DNA from 2 places in the Kitasatospora sp. NPDC056327 genome. Region 2 is predicted to be linked to the other one. Evidence: riboswitches for the same ligand, from Rfam matches in the RefSeq annotation. Region 2 holds a riboswitch; the other holds the start of a gene.

Region 1 (7,211 bases), on a different contig from region 2:
GAGCGTGGCGACCGGGCCGAGCAGGCCCAGCGGGGGCAGTGCGAGGTCGGCGCGGCGGGCGAGCGGCCCGGCCCAGCCGGCCACCGCCTGGGCGGCGGCGTCGGCGAGCACCAGGTCGGGCCGGGCCAGGGCGAGCCGGGCGGCCACCACGTCGGGGCCGGCGGTCGGGTCCAGGACGGCGGTGCGCAGGCCGAGCCGCTGGGCGGCGAGCAGGACGGCGAGGGAGCGCGGGCCCGGGCGGACGGCGATGCCGAGGGTGTCGCCGTCGCGCAGGCCGCGGGCGTGCAGGGCGACGGCGTAGCCGGCGGCCAGTTCGGCGAGTTCGCCGCGGCGGATCTCGACCCGGGTGGTGCCGAACCGGGTGTGCCGCAGGACGGCGGGGCGGTCGGGGTGGACGGTGCGCAGGTCGTGGGCGAGCCGGTCGAGCACGGGAGGTCCTCGGGTTGCGGCGGACGGCGGGAGTCGGTGGCGGGAGCGGTCGTGGCGGTCGGTGGCCGGAGGGCGCCGCGCCGGGGTCAGCGGACGTCGGCGGCGCGGGAGCCCGAGCCGCGGTCCAGGTACCAGCGGGCGGTGCCGACCACCCCGTAGGCGCGGATCCGCCGGGTGGAGTTCTGCACCACCATGTCGCGGCGGTGGACGATCGCGGTGGTGTGCCGGCGGACCAGGTTGACGAACAGCCGGTCGGTCGGCGAGGGCCGCCGGGGCATGCCGCCGACCGCCTGGTACAGCTCGGCGGTGATCGCCATGTTGTTGCCCGCGTGCATCCGGTACGGCGTCAGGTAGCCGTGCCGGAGCCGGTGCGCGGGCCGGATCCGGCCGAAGAACGCGCCGAGCGCGACCAGCACCAGGAAGACGGCCCGCCCGGCCGGACCGTGCTCGTCCCGGCGGGCGGTGACCCGGCCGCAGACCAGGCCCCCTCCGCCGCGCAGCGCGGACCGGGCGGCGGCCGTCCAGCCGGGTTCGGGCAGGCAGTCGGCGTCGGTGCGGGCCAGCAGTCCGGCGCCCCGCGCGATGGCGTGCCGGAACGCGGTGTCGACCGCCGAGCCGACCCCCTTCTCCGGCTCGACCAGCACCTCGACCGGGAACGGTGCCCGGGCGGCGAAGGCGCGGACCGCGTCGACGGTGCCGTCGGTGGAGCCGTTGTCGGCGACCAGCAGGGTGAACTCACGGTCCCGCTGGGCGGCGAGGGCCTCCAGGGTGCCGGTGATCCGGCGCTCCTCCTGGTAGGCGGGCACGATCACCCAGAGCTCGCTCACGACGCCTCCCAGACCATCGTCATCAGGCTCACGCCACCGCCGAGGCCGAGCATCAGCACCTTGTCGCCGGGCGCCAGCCCGTCGCGTATTCGGTCGAGCTGCACGCCGATCGTGGCACTGGCGACATTGCCCAGCTCCGGCACGGTCACCACCAGCTTCTCCTCCGGCACCCCGGTGACCTCGACGAACCGCTCCAGGTAGGGCACGGTCACCTGGTGCACCAGCACCCGGGCGTAGTCGTCCCAGCCGAGGCCGGTGCGGGCGGCCACCCGGGTCAGGATGTCCAGGCCGATCTTCTCGAAGACGCCGCGCAACTCGGTCCCGCCGCCCCGGAAGTAGCTGTACTCGTCGCCGCGCGGGTGGCGCGAGCCGCCGCCGGGGATGCCGCCGACCGCCCAGTGCTCGGAGGCGGTCTCGGTCTCCACGTCGAGGATGCCGCCGCGCTCGACGGCCTCGACGACCACGGCGGCGCCCGCGTCGCCGAAGGTGTAGCCGGCGAAGCCCTCGCGGAACTGCTCGGCGCCGCTCGGGTCCCGGCGCATCGCCCGGCTGGGCGTCTCTCCGGTGACCACCAGGGCGCGGCGGGCGCGTCCGGCCAGGATCATCGCGCGGGCCAGGTCGATCCCGTTGAGGAAGCTGTTGCACGCGTTGCTGACGTCGAACGCGTGGGCGCGGGAGCCGAGTTCGGCCTGCACGAGGTGGGCGGTGGCGGGCTCGACGACGTCCCGGGTGGCGGAGGCGAACAGCAGCAGGTCGATGTCGGCCGGGTCCAGCCCGCGGGCGGCCAGGGCGCGCCGGGCGGCGCCGACGGCCAGGGTGGAGGCGTACTCGCCGTCGGCCGCGAAGTGCCGGGTGACGATGCCGGTGGCCTTCTCGAAGGTCCGCTCCGGCAGGCGCAGTCGGCCGCCGGCGGTGATCTCGTCCTGGAGCTGCTGGGAGGTCAGGCGGCGGGCGGGGAGCCGGGCTCCGACGGCGGTGATGCCGATCCGCGCGGTGGCTGCTGGATGCATGGTCCCATCGTCGGGCGGATCCGGGCGCGCCCGCCTGAGTACCCGTACTCAGGCGGGCGCGCCCGGGCTACCCAGAACGGTCAGTCCTCCTCGGCGTCCCGGTCGCGGAAGGCGACGGGCACCGCGTCGACCGGCACCGGGACGGAGACCGCGGCGGTCGCCGCCGGGGCCGGCCCACCGGTGCCGGCGGCACCCTCCGGGCCGACCGTGGACAGCAGCTGCCGGGCCAGCCCGAGCCCGGTGCCGCCCATCGCGAGCGCCTTGGCGAACAGCTCGCCCATCCCGTCGGCACCGTTGAGCAGCACCATGTGCTCGACGTTGCCGAAGGACTCCGCGGCGGCCTTGACGATCTGCGGCCACTGCTCCGCCAGCTCCTGGGCCACCACCGCGTCCTGGTTCTCCGCCAGGGCGGCGGCGCGCGCCTTGATGCCCTCGGCGCGGGCCAGCCCGATCGCCCGCGCCGACGTCGCCTCGGCCAGGCCGAGCGCCTCGGCCGCGGACGCCTCGGCCTGCCCGGTGGCCGTGGTCGCCTCCGCCTCGGCGAGGCCGCGCACCCTGGTCGCCTCGGCGTCCGCCTCGGCCGCGATCCGCACCCGGCTGGCCTCGGCCGCCGCCGCCAGCTCGGTCTCCCGGGCCTTCGCCTGCGCGGCGGAGATCCGCGCGTCCCGGGACGCCTCGGCGGTCGTGCGGGTGTCGTAGGCGCGGGCGTCCGCGGGCTTGCGCACCTCGATCTGGAGCTGCTGCTCGGTGCGCTGGGCCTCCAGCTCGGCGACCCTGGTCTCCTGGACGACGACCTGCTGCCGGGCGGCGGCGTCGGCCAGCGGACCGGCCTGCCGGGCGCGGGCGGTGGCGGTGTCCATCTCGGCCTGGTACGAGGACTGCTGGATCTCGCTGTCGCGGGTGGCCTCGGCCTTGCGGGCGGCGGCCTCCTGCTCGGCCTCGGTGGCCAGCCGGTCCGCCGCGGCCTGGGCGATCCGGGCGTCCCGCTGGACGGCGGCGGCGTGCGGGATGGCCAGGTTCTTGATGTAGCCGGTCGGGTCGATGATCTCCTGGATCTGCAGGGTGTCGATGATCAGCCCGAGCTTCTCCATCTCCAGCCCGGAGGCGGCCCGGGTCTCGCCGGTGAGCCGTTCGCGGTCGCGGATCATGTCCTCGACGGTGAGGCCGCCGACGATCGAGCGCAGGTGGCCGGCGAAGACGTTGTGGACGCGCTGGCTGATCAGCTTCTGCTGGTCCAGGAAGCGGCGGGCGGCGTTGGCGATCGAGACGTCGTCGTCGCCGACCTTGAAGATCACCACGCCCTTCACCCGGACCGGGATGCCCTGCGTGGTGACGCACTCGACGTTCAGTTCGGCCTCGTTGAGGTCCAGCGAGAGCCGCCGGACCCCCTGCAGGCCGGGGGTGACGAGGGTGCCCCGGCCGGTGACGATCCGGAACCCCAGCCCGTCGCCGACCCCCTCGGTGCGGTGGCGGGAACCGGAGATGATCAGTGCCTCGTTCGGCTCGGCCACCCGCCACATGAGCTTGAAGAGCGTGATTCCCAGGATCAGTGCCCCGACGACGGTCAGGGCGATGACAAGTGCCATGGTTCAACTCCCCCTTCAGGCGCAGGAGATGCGCCGTCTGGGATTGTCCGCCGGGGCACGGCCGCAGGAAAGGGAAAGGACATGACGGACCGTCACAAGGTCGTCACCGGACCGTCATCGGGGTGTCACGGACGGACCGGGCCGCAGGCCGGCGGCCCGTCCGCGACACCCTCGCGGCCGTCTCAGGGACCGATCGGAGCCACGTACACCGTCCTCGGCGGCTGGTACTCGATCACCACCACCGGCGTTCCCACCGTCAGCCGGTCGCCGGGGACCGCCAGGTACGCGAGGAAGGCCTCGGTCCCCTGACGCTCCGGCACGTGCACCATCACCTCGCCGACCAGTCCCGCGCCGACCGCCCCGGTCACCCGCCCCGTGCTCCCGACCACGCCGGCCCTCCCTCGCCTCGTCCGCTACCGTGGCCAGTCTGCCCGTACGGACGGCTCCGCGCCCGCCGTTCACCGTCCGGACCTCGACGTTCCCCCTCCCCGACCCCCTCTGGACCTCGGGCGATCGGCTCGCTACGGTGTTGGACGTCATGCGCGGGCAACACCGCCTGCGGACGCGGGAGCTCGGAGCACCGGGCTGAGAGGGCGCTGAACGGGACGTCGACGGACGGACCGGCGGCTGCGTCGACCGCAGGAACCTGACCGGGTAATGCCGGCGTAGGGAGTTTGAGGTCCGATGACCACCTTCGATGCACAGCCGCAGTCTGTCCGGCCGCAGTCCGCCGAGCGGCCTTCCCCCGCCGGCGGCGCCGTCACCAGCGCCGGCACCGGCTACCCCACCCCGGCCTGGCGCAAGGCCTACCGCGAGGGCTCCCGCCCCGACCTGCGCGTGCCGTACCGCGAGGTCGTGCTCACCAACGGCGGGCGCGTCCCGCTGTACGACACCTCCGGCCCGTACACCGACCCGGCCTACGAACCCGACGTGCGGCGCGGCCTGCCCGCGCTGCGCGACGCGTGGATCCGGCAGCGCGGCGACGTCGAGGAGTACGACGGCCGCGAGGCCCGCCCCGAGGACGACGGCATCAAGCACACCGCCCCGCGCGGCGGGGACCTGCGCAACCTCGACGCGGTCTTCCCCGGCCGCCCGCGCCGCCCGCTGCGCGGCCGGGACGGCGTCGCCGTCACCCAGCTCGCCCACGCCAAGCGCGGCACCGTGACGCCCGAGATGGAGTTCGTCGCCCTGCGCGAGGGCCTGTCACCCGAGTACGTCCGCGACGAGGTGGCCCGCGGCCGCGCGGTCATCCCGGTCAACGTGAACCACCCCGAGGTCGAGCCGGCGGTCATCGGCACCAACTTCCTGGTGAAGATCAACGCCAACATCGGCAACTCCGCGGTCACCTCCTCGATCGAGGAGGAGGTGGAGAAGATGACCTGGGCCACCCGCTGGGGCGCCGACACCGTCATGGACCTCTCCACCGGCCGCAACATCCACACCACCCGCGAGTGGATCCTGCGCAACTCCCCCGTGCCGATCGGCACCGTGCCGCTCTACCAGGCGCTGGAGAAGGTCGACGGCAAGGCCGAGGAGCTGAGCTGGGACGTCTACCGCGACACGGTCGTCGAGCAGTGCGAGCAGGGCGTCGACTACATGACGGTGCACGCCGGGGTGCTGCTGCGCTACGTGCCGCTGACCGCCCGCCGCAAGACCGGGATCGTCTCGCGCGGCGGCTCGATCATGGCCGCCTGGTGCCTGGCGCACCACCGGGAGAACTTCCTCCACACCAACTTCGAGGAGCTCTGCGACATCCTCGCGAGCTACGACGTCACCTTCTCCCTCGGTGACGGCCTGCGCCCCGGCTCGATCGCCGACGCCAACGACGAGGCCCAGTTCGCGGAGCTGCAGACCCTGGGCGAGCTGGGCCGGATCGCCCGCGCCAGGGACGTCCAGGTGATGATCGAGGGCCCGGGCCACGTCCCGATGCACAAGATCAAGGAGAACATGGATCTCCAGAAGGAGATCTGCGACGAGGCCCCGTTCTACACCCTCGGCCCGCTCACCACCGACGTCGCGCCCGGCTACGACCACATCACCTCGGGCATCGGCGCCGCGATGATCGCCTGGTGGGGCACCGCGATGCTCTGCTACGTCACCCCCAAGGAGCACCTGGGCCTGCCCAACCGGGACGACGTGAAGACCGGCGTCATCACCTACAAGATCGCCGCCCACGCCGCCGACCTGGCCAAGGGCCACCCCGGCGCGCAGGCCTGGGACGACGCCCTGTCCGACGCCCGCTTCGAGTTCCGCTGGGAGGACCAGTTCAACCTGGCCCTCGACCCGGAGACGGCCCGCGACTTCCACGACGAGACCCTCCCCGCCGAGCCCGCCAAGACCGCCCACTTCTGTTCGATGTGCGGCCCGAAGTTCTGCTCGATGAAGATCTCCCAGAAGATCCGCGACGAGCACGGCGACGGCTCCACCGCGGTCGCCTCCGGCGTCGACGCCGAGGCGATCGCCGGCATGGCCGAGAAGTCCGCCGAGTTCGCCGCCCGCGGCAACAAGGTCTACCTCCCCCTCGCCGACTGACGCATCCGCGTGCCGTGACGGGCACCGCTTCCGGGGACGGACCGTGTCCCGGGAGGGGTGCCCGTTTCCGGGGCCGGCCACGGCGTCTTCCGCCCGTCCACGAACCGGTTCGGGGTGCGGCCGGGGTGGCGGCGCGTCGCGAAGGCCCCCGGTCCCGGCGCGCCCGCCGGGGCCGGGGGCCTTCGTCGTCGCCCGCCGCGGGTCACCCCGCCGCCGGCTCCGCGCCGTCCCCGGCGTCCGCGGGGTACCAGCGGAGTTCCACGGTGTTGCCGTCCGGGTCCCGGACGTAGACGGAGGTGGCGGTGCCGCGGGCGCCGAAGCGGGCGACGGGGCCCTCCAGGACGGTGAAGGTGCCGGCGTCGATCACCTCCTGCCAGTCGAGCGGGTCGACCGTGAGGCAGATGTGGTCGACGTTGGACCCGCCGCGTGGTCGGTCGGTGAGGTCGATGATCGTTTCGGGGGTGATCCGGACGGACACGAACGGGGCCTCCCCGGCCCGCCACTCGTCGAGCCGGACGGGCTCCAGGCCGAGCAGCCCGCTGTAGAACTCCAGCGAACGCCCGATGTCGCGGACGTTGAGCACGAGGTGGTCGAAGGCCTTCACGCGGAGGGCGGTCATGGTGGGCTCCGGTCGGGAGGAGGCTGCGGGGTGTCGTCCCCACGATCCGCCGGGCGGCCGGTGCCCATCAAGGGGTGATCGGCGAACGGTCACCGAGCCGGGCCGAACGCCGGGCCGAACGCCGGGAGGGGCGGGCGGAGGACCGGCCGGACCGCGGAGGGTCCGGCCGCCGTGGCGCGCCCCGGCCCGCCGCCGGTTCAGACCGGCA
Region 2 (7,211 bases):
AAGATCACCTGCGTCGGCGTGATCGCCGGCTGCTCGTCCGACTCGGGCTGGAGCTCCATCTTCTCCGCGCCGGGGTACCAGGCCATGCGTCTCTCCTTGCCGGGCCCAGGGCAGTTCGCCCCTTACGCCCGGAAGACGACCCCGGACCCCCCACCGGAGGACGCATCCACCCCAAACCCCCCGTTCAGGTGAATACGGACAACCCCACCCCCGCTCCCCCCCCGCCATCCACCCCACCCCCGCCCCGGAAAAGCACGAAGGCGGGTGCCGACCTCAGGTCGGCACCCGCCTTGAGCAGGTGTTTCTTCTCCTACCGGCGGAGAGCGTGGGATTCGAACCCACGGTACGGGGTCACCGCACGACAGTTTTCAAGACTGTTCCCTTAGGCCGCTCGGGCAGCTCTCCAGGCGGAGGTCAGCCTAACGGGTCCGGCGGGGTTCGGTGCACCGGGTTTCGGGGGGTGGGCGGGGGTCAGTTGTCGCCGACGCGCTCGCTGAGGGTGACCTTGGTGTTGAAGGTCTGGCCGTTGCGGGTGTACTCGACGTCGACGGTCTCGCCCGGCTTGTGCGTCCAGATCTTGCTGACCAGGGCGGGGCCGTTCTCGATCGGGGAGCCGCCGAGCTTGGTGATGACGTCGCCGGGCTTGAGGCCGGCCTTGTCGGCGGCGCCGCCGGGGGTGACGGCCGGCTGGCCCTGGATGTCGCGGGTCTGGATCTGCGCGCCGTCGCCCTTGTAGTCGTCGTTGCGCAGCACGTCGAGCTTGGCGTAGACCGGCTTGCCGGTCTTGATCAGGGTGTCGGCGACCCACTTGGCCTGGTTGATCGGGATCGCGAAGCCGAGGCCGATGGAGCCGGCCCGGCCGTTGCTGGAGGCGTTGGACTGGATCGCCGAGTTGATGCCGATCACCCCGCCGCCGGAGTCGAGCAGCGGGCCGCCGGAGTTGCCGGGGTTGATCGAGGCGTCGGTCTGCAGCGCGTTCATGTAGGAGGACTGCGCGCCGGTCTCGTCGCCGGAGGCGACCGGGCGGTCCTTGGCGCTGATGATGCCGGTGGTGACGGTGGACTCCAGGCCGTACGGCGCGCCGATGGCGATGGTGGAGTCGCCGACGTTGACCTTGTCGGAGTCGGCCAGCGGGAGCGGCGTCAGCTTGCCCTTGGGCGGGCTGTCGAGCTTGATGACGGCGACGTCGTAGCCCTCGGCGCGGCCGAGCACGGAGGCGCCGTAGGCGCTGCCGTCGGCGAACTTGACGGTCAGCTTGCCGCCGCTGGAGGCGGGCGCGACCACGTGGTTGTTGGTGAGGATGTGACCCTCGGTGTCGAAGACGAAGCCGGTACCGGTGCCGGACTCGCCGTTGCCCTGGGCCTTGATGGTGACGACGCTGGGCAGCGCCTTCTGCGCGATGCCGGCCACCGAGCCCGGGGCGGGCTCGTTCTTCTGGGAGTTGTTGGCCTGGACGGTGGTGGAGCTGCGGTCGGCCCTGGAGCCGAGGGTGGTGCCGTCGCGGTCCGCGACGGCCACGCCGACCGCGCCGCCGGCCACGCCGGCCACCAGGGCGACGGCCGCGACCAGGGCGATCAGGCCGCCGCGCTTCTTGCGCGGGCCGCCGGGGACGGGCGCGCCGGGGTACTCGCCCGGGTAGCCGAGCGGGCCCCCGGGGCCACCGGGGCCGCCGGGCGCGCCCGGGGTGATGTCGTGCGAGCCCCAGCCGCCGAGCGGCTGCCCGGCGCCGAACGGGTGGTGCTGGCCGGTCGGGTGCTGGCCGGTCGGGTACGCGCCCTGCGGCGCGCCGCCCGGCGCGGCGAACGGGTCGTGCGCGGCGAGCGCCGGGGGCACCGGCGTGCCGGGGGCCGGGGTGGCGTACGGGTTGCCGCCGTACGGGTCGGCGGGCACGGCCGGCGCGGCCGGGGCCGGCGGCAGGACCGGCGGCGGGGCGTCCAGGTACCCGTGCTCGGCGGCCGGGGCCGGGGCGACGGGCGCCGGCGGGGCGGACGGGGCCACCGGCTCGGGGGTGCCGACCTTGCCGAAGGCCAGGGTGGGCGTGAAACCGCCGGAACCCCCCTCGGCGGCCGGGGCCGGCTGGGACGACTGGCCTGCTGCGGGCGTCGGTGCGGGGGAGGGGGCCGCGACGGGACCGGCCGCAGACTGCTGCGCCGGACCGTCGGAAGCGGAACCCACCACCCCCTGGCCGCCGGAGGGCTGCTCCCCCTGCGACCCGGTGGACCCAACCTCGCGCTCGGTGCTCACGGACGACCTCCATAGCTGACAGGACCAACAACCATAGTTTTTCGCACACCCGATTCGATTGCCGTAAGGACCCTTCTGAAGAACTCATAAGAATCCTTAGCCCGGCCAGACAGCCGCCGGTCGGCGGCCGGTCGCCAGCAGGTCAGCCGCCGGCCGGACCGCCCGCCGGACGGGCCCGGCGGCACCGGACGGCCGCCCGCCGACCCGGCCGACCTTGGAGTTCTCCCCCGCGACGGCTAGCCTGTCGCTCCGAACTGACACGCGGGAGCTTGGACCCACCAGGCTGAGAGTGCGCCGGTCGACCGTACGCCACGGACCCCGTGGACGGCCGTCGAGGGGGCGCAGACCGCCGGAACCTGTCCGGGTAATGCCGGCGTAGGGAGATATCGGCCATGCCGCCTGTTCCGCCATCCTCGTCCTCGGGCGCGCCCGCGTCCCGGAACGTCCCCCCCGCGCAGGACGCGCCGGGCACCGTCCCCGGTTCCCCCGGGGGCCCCGCCGGGACGGCGACCGCCGTCCTGGAGCCCGCGGCCCGGGTCGAGGCGCCGCTGGTGCTCGACACCGAGCCGCCCCGCACCCTCCGCTTCCGCGACCACTTCGCGCTCTGGATGAACCTCGGCGTCTCGCTGATCGGCTTCACCACCGCCGCGACCGTGCTCGGCGCCAAGGGCAGCGAGCTGTCGCTGGCCGCCGCCGTCACCGCGATCGTGGCCGGCACCGTGGTCGGCACCGCGATGCTCGGCGTGGCCGCGCTGATCGGCGCCCGGACCGGCGCGCCCGCCATGGCGAACCTGCGCGGGCTGTTCGGCACCCGGCTGTCCTACGTGCCGACGGTGCTCAACATCGTCCAGTGCATCGGTTGGGGCGTCTACGAGCTGCTGACGATCGCGCTCGGCGCGCAGACCGTCGTCGGCACCGAGGGCTACCGCTGGGTCTTCGTCGTGCTGGCCGGCGCGGTGACCACCGCGCTGACCATCTGGCCGCTCGGCGCGATCGCGGTGCTTCGCCGCTTCGTCGCGATCGCGGTGGCGGTGGCGATGGTGTACCTCACCGTCCAGCTCGGCCGGCACGGCGTGCCGGACCCGGGGGCGGGCAACTGGCACGGCTTCCTGAAGGCGACCGACGCGATGATCGCGGTGTCGATCTCCTTCGTGCCGCTCGCCGCCGACTACACCCGGCACTCGCGCACCCCGGGCTCGGCGTTCTGGGGCAGCTTCACCGGCTACACGGTGGCGCAGGTCTGGTGCTACGTGCTCGGTCTGCTGGCGCTGCTGCAGGCGGACGGGGACCCGGGCCGGATCTTCGACTCCTTCCTGGGCGTGTGGGCCGGCTGGCTGTTCCTGCTGGTGCTGGTGCTGCGCGAGACCGACCAGTCCTTCGCGAACGTGTACTCGACCGCGATGTCGGTCCACAACCTGCTGCCGAAGGTCGACCGCCGGGTGCTGACCGGCGGCACCGGCGTGCTGATCACCGTGCTGGCACTGCAGATCACCGAGTTCACCGACTCCTACTACGCCTTCCTCGGGCTGATCGGCTCGGTCTTCGTGCCGATGTTCGCGGTGCTCGCGGTCGACTACTTCCTCGGCGCGGGGCGGCGCGGCTGGAACCTCTCGGCCGACGCGCCGTCCCGGTGGCTGATGCTGCTGCCGTGGGCGCTGGGCTTCGCCGCCTACCAGCTGATCGCGCCGACCGCGGTGGCCGGCTGGTGGACGGACCTGTGGACCTCCGCGCAGGAGGCGCTGCACTTCACCCCGCAGGAGTGGACCTCGGCCTCGCTGTTCGGCTTCCTGGTTCCGGCGCTGGCCACCTGGGCGCTCACCCCGTTCACCCGGGGCCGGGAGAACGCGGCGCGCTGACGCCGCGCAGGCGCCCGCCGGGCATCGGGCGGGCGGTGGACGGAGCCCCGGCGGACGCCGGGCACGGAGGCGAAGACGGCCCCCCGGGTTGGGACCGTCTTCGCCTCCGTGTCATCTGCGCCGCCTATCGTGGGGGGTGTGACCAGCCCAGATGTCTCGCCCGCGACGGCCCGCACCGCGCCGCCCGTCCAGGTGATCGCCCACCGCGGTTCCTCGCACGCCCTGCCCGAGCACACCCTCGCCGCCTACCGCCGGGCGCTCACCGAGGGGGCGGACGCCCTGGAGTGCGACGTGCGGGTGACCGCCGACGGGCAGCTGGTCTGCGTGCACGACCGACGGATCGGCCGGGTCTCCGACGGCCGGGGCACGGTGTCCGCGATGACACTGGCCGAGCTGGAGGCGCACGACTTCGGCGCCTGGAAGACCGGCCGGCCGAGCGAGGACCCGGAGCTGCGCGGAGTGCTGCGGCTGGAGAGCCTGCTGGAGCTGGTCGTGGACTCCGGGCGCCCGGTGGACCTCGCGATCGAGACCAAGCACCCGGTGCGGTTCCGCGGCCGGGTGGAGTCCGAGCTGCTGCGGACGCTGGACCGGTTCGGGATCGGCGCCGCGGGCCCGGCGGGTGCCGGCGGCACCGGGACGGCGGCGGGCCACGGCGTCGGCGCCCGGATCATGAGCTTCTCGTCGATCGCGCTGGCCCGGGTGGCGGCGGCCGCGCCGCAGTACCCCCGGGTGTTCCTGTTCGAGCGTGGTCTGGCGCTGCGCGGACGGCTGCGCCCGGGCGCGCCGCTGCCCGGCGGGGCGCGGATCGCCGGGCCGGGCATCGACCTGGTGCGGGCCCGGCCGGGGCTGGTGACCAGGCTGCGCGGGCTGGGCCACCAGGTGCACGTGTGGACGGTGGACGAGCCGGCCGACGTCGAGCTGTGCTTGGAGCTCGGGGTGTCCGCGATCATCACCAACCGCCCGGCCGAGGTGCTGGCCCAGTTGGGCCGCTGAGTCCCGGGTGACCCGTGGTGTGCCTGTGGTGAACCGTTCAACCACCGTTTCCCGTTGATGGTCTTGGTAGGGACTCAAACCTTTCGCCGACGATTTCTGGCGCAATTCATACAGTTTCACGACGGAGGGTGAGCACCGAATCACCTGTCGCGCACCGTCGGTGGACGGGCCTGAAATGTCCGCGCGGGATCGTCACGCGGTCGTTTCCGACGTATTGCCAAGGGGCATCCATCCCTCGGCATACGCTGAAGGAGGTCCGGGGGTGGCGTTGATGGTGGCGCGTGAAGTGCCGACTTCATCGACCATGGCAGTGCCGCACGGCCCAGCGAGTGTCGGGGTCGCGCGGCGCCGACTGCGTCGAGATCTGGGAGACCGCGAGATACCGGAACCGGTCATTGATGATGCTGTTCTGATCCTTTCCGAACTTTTGAGCAACGCGTGTCGCTATGCCCGGCCGCTCGGGCCACTGCCCGCGCTCGGCCGGGGCGCCCGGACCGGGGCCGTCGAGCCGCTGCTGGTCGGCGGACCGACCCGGGCGGCCGGACTGTCCGGACCGGCCGCCGCACCGGGCGACGACGGCGAGGACACCGGTGGCGTCCTGGTCCGCTGGCAGATGCACGCCGACGGCGTGCTCACCCTGGAGGTGACCGACGGCGGGGCGCAGACCCGGCCGTCGCCGTCCAGCCCCTCGCTCACCTCGCACGGCGGCCGCGGCCTGAGCATCGTGGACCAGCTGGCGAGCGACTGGGGCGTGCGCGACGCCCCGGGCGAGGTGACGGTCTGGGCGGCACTGCCGGCCCGGGCCCGGCACGCCCGGCGGCCGGCCGGCGGGCACCACGGCGCCTGACGGCCCCGAACGGTCCCGGCGGTACGGAGCGGTACGACACGGCGCGGAGCAGCGCGGTCGAGAGGGTACGGAGCGGCAGGGAGCGGCCCGACGGAACGGCGCGAAGCGGTCCCGGCCCGCCGGGCACCGCGGCGGCGGCCCGGCGGCGGGCGGTGCGGCGCCCGCGCCCCGGCGCACGCCCACGCGCCCGGGGAACGTCAGTAGGCTGCCGGGAGCACAACACCACCGTTCCCGGGAGAGCCGCACCATGGGCAAGAAGGCCGCCAAGAAGGCGCCGCAGCGCAGCCAGTCCACCCCCGCCGTCACGGGCGAGATCCCCGTGGTCGGGGCCCGTGAGAACTGCCCCTGCGGCTCCGGCCGCCGCTACAAGGCCTGCCACGGCCGGGAGGCCTCGCACGCGGTCCAGGAGCTGGTGCACCGTCCGTTCGAGGGCCTGGCGGGCGAGGCGGACTGGGTCGCGCTGCGCGAGCTGGTGCCCGCCGCCACCGTGCCGCTGACGCTGGCCGCCGGGGTGGCCGAGGGCGCCACCGGCGAGGTGCCTTCGGTGACCCTCGCCACCGTGCTGCCGCTGGCCTGGCCCGCGCTGCGCCGCCAGGACGGCTCGATCCTGCTGGGCCTGCAGACCCAGTCCGCCTCCGGCGACCTGAGCCGCGACCTCGCGGACGCCCTGGAGCTGGCGCTGGCCGCCGAGCCGGGCTCCCCGGTGCCGGCCCGCCGCACCGTGCCGGGCGGCCGCCGCCTGCAGGACCTGCTGGACACCACCGCCGCCTTCGAGCCGGCCGTGCACACCGGCTTCGAGTTCTGGCTGGAGGACGCGGAGACCGCGACCGGCGAGGTGGCCGCCTCGCTGGAGCGCGCCAACGCCTCGGCGATCCCCACCGAGAAGCTCGACAGCGTCGACTCCGCCTACTGGTGCGGCACCCCGGAGAAGAACCACCTCCGCTGGGTGATGACCGTCCCGGAGGAGCAGCTGCTGGACGCGCTGGCCCGGCTGACCGCCGCCGAGCAGTCCGCGATCGGCCCGGACACCCGCCTGGTCGGCTCGTTCCGGGCGCACGGCCTGACCGTGCCGGTCTGGGACCTGCCGCTCGCGATGACCGCGGCCGACTGCGAGAAGCCGGCCGCCGAGTTCGCCGAACGGCTCGCCGCGACGCTCGCCGACCCGGCCCCGCTCACCGCCGACGAGCGCAGGGCCCGCGCCAACCTGGTGAACCGTCAGGTGACCCTGAACTAAAGGCGGGACGGAAGTCCGGTGCACAGCCGGGCGATCG

The links. Region 2 has a riboswitch for thiamine pyrophosphate ahead of ACFCX4_RS23715 (purine-cytosine permease family protein). Riboswitches for the same ligand answer to the same signal wherever they lie in the genome.
Region 1: linked by a shared signal. The riboswitch ahead of thiC (phosphomethylpyrimidine synthase ThiC) and the one ahead of ACFCX4_RS23715 (purine-cytosine permease family protein) in region 2 are both predicted to bind thiamine pyrophosphate.

What each region holds. Positions count from the first base shown of each region.
Region 1 is NZ_JBHJRC010000031.1:23,573-30,783, reverse strand. It holds gene ACFCX4_RS07570 (AMP-binding protein) at 1-429, opposite strand, end outside; gene ACFCX4_RS07565 (glycosyltransferase family A protein) at 516-1,256, opposite strand; gene ACFCX4_RS07560 (3-oxoacyl-ACP synthase III family protein) at 1,253-2,266, opposite strand; gene ACFCX4_RS07555 (SPFH domain-containing protein) at 2,347-3,852, opposite strand; gene ACFCX4_RS07550 (hypothetical protein) at 4,035-4,241, opposite strand; TPP riboswitch at 4,407-4,541, shown strand; gene thiC (phosphomethylpyrimidine synthase ThiC) at 4,537-6,384, shown strand; gene ACFCX4_RS07540 (VOC family protein) at 6,587-7,003, opposite strand; gene ACFCX4_RS07535 (metallophosphoesterase) at 7,201-7,211, opposite strand, start outside.
Region 2 is NZ_JBHJRC010000178.1:4,750-11,960, forward strand. It holds gene ACFCX4_RS23700 (peptidoglycan-binding protein) at 1-86, opposite strand, end outside; tRNA gene ACFCX4_RS23705 (tRNA-Ser) at 318-405, opposite strand; gene ACFCX4_RS23710 (S1C family serine protease) at 472-2,244, opposite strand; TPP riboswitch at 2,496-2,644, shown strand; gene ACFCX4_RS23715 (purine-cytosine permease family protein) at 2,637-4,100, shown strand; gene ACFCX4_RS23720 (glycerophosphodiester phosphodiesterase family protein) at 4,239-5,093, shown strand; gene ACFCX4_RS23725 (hypothetical protein) at 5,521-5,940, shown strand; gene ACFCX4_RS23730 (DUF5926 family protein) at 6,188-7,174, shown strand.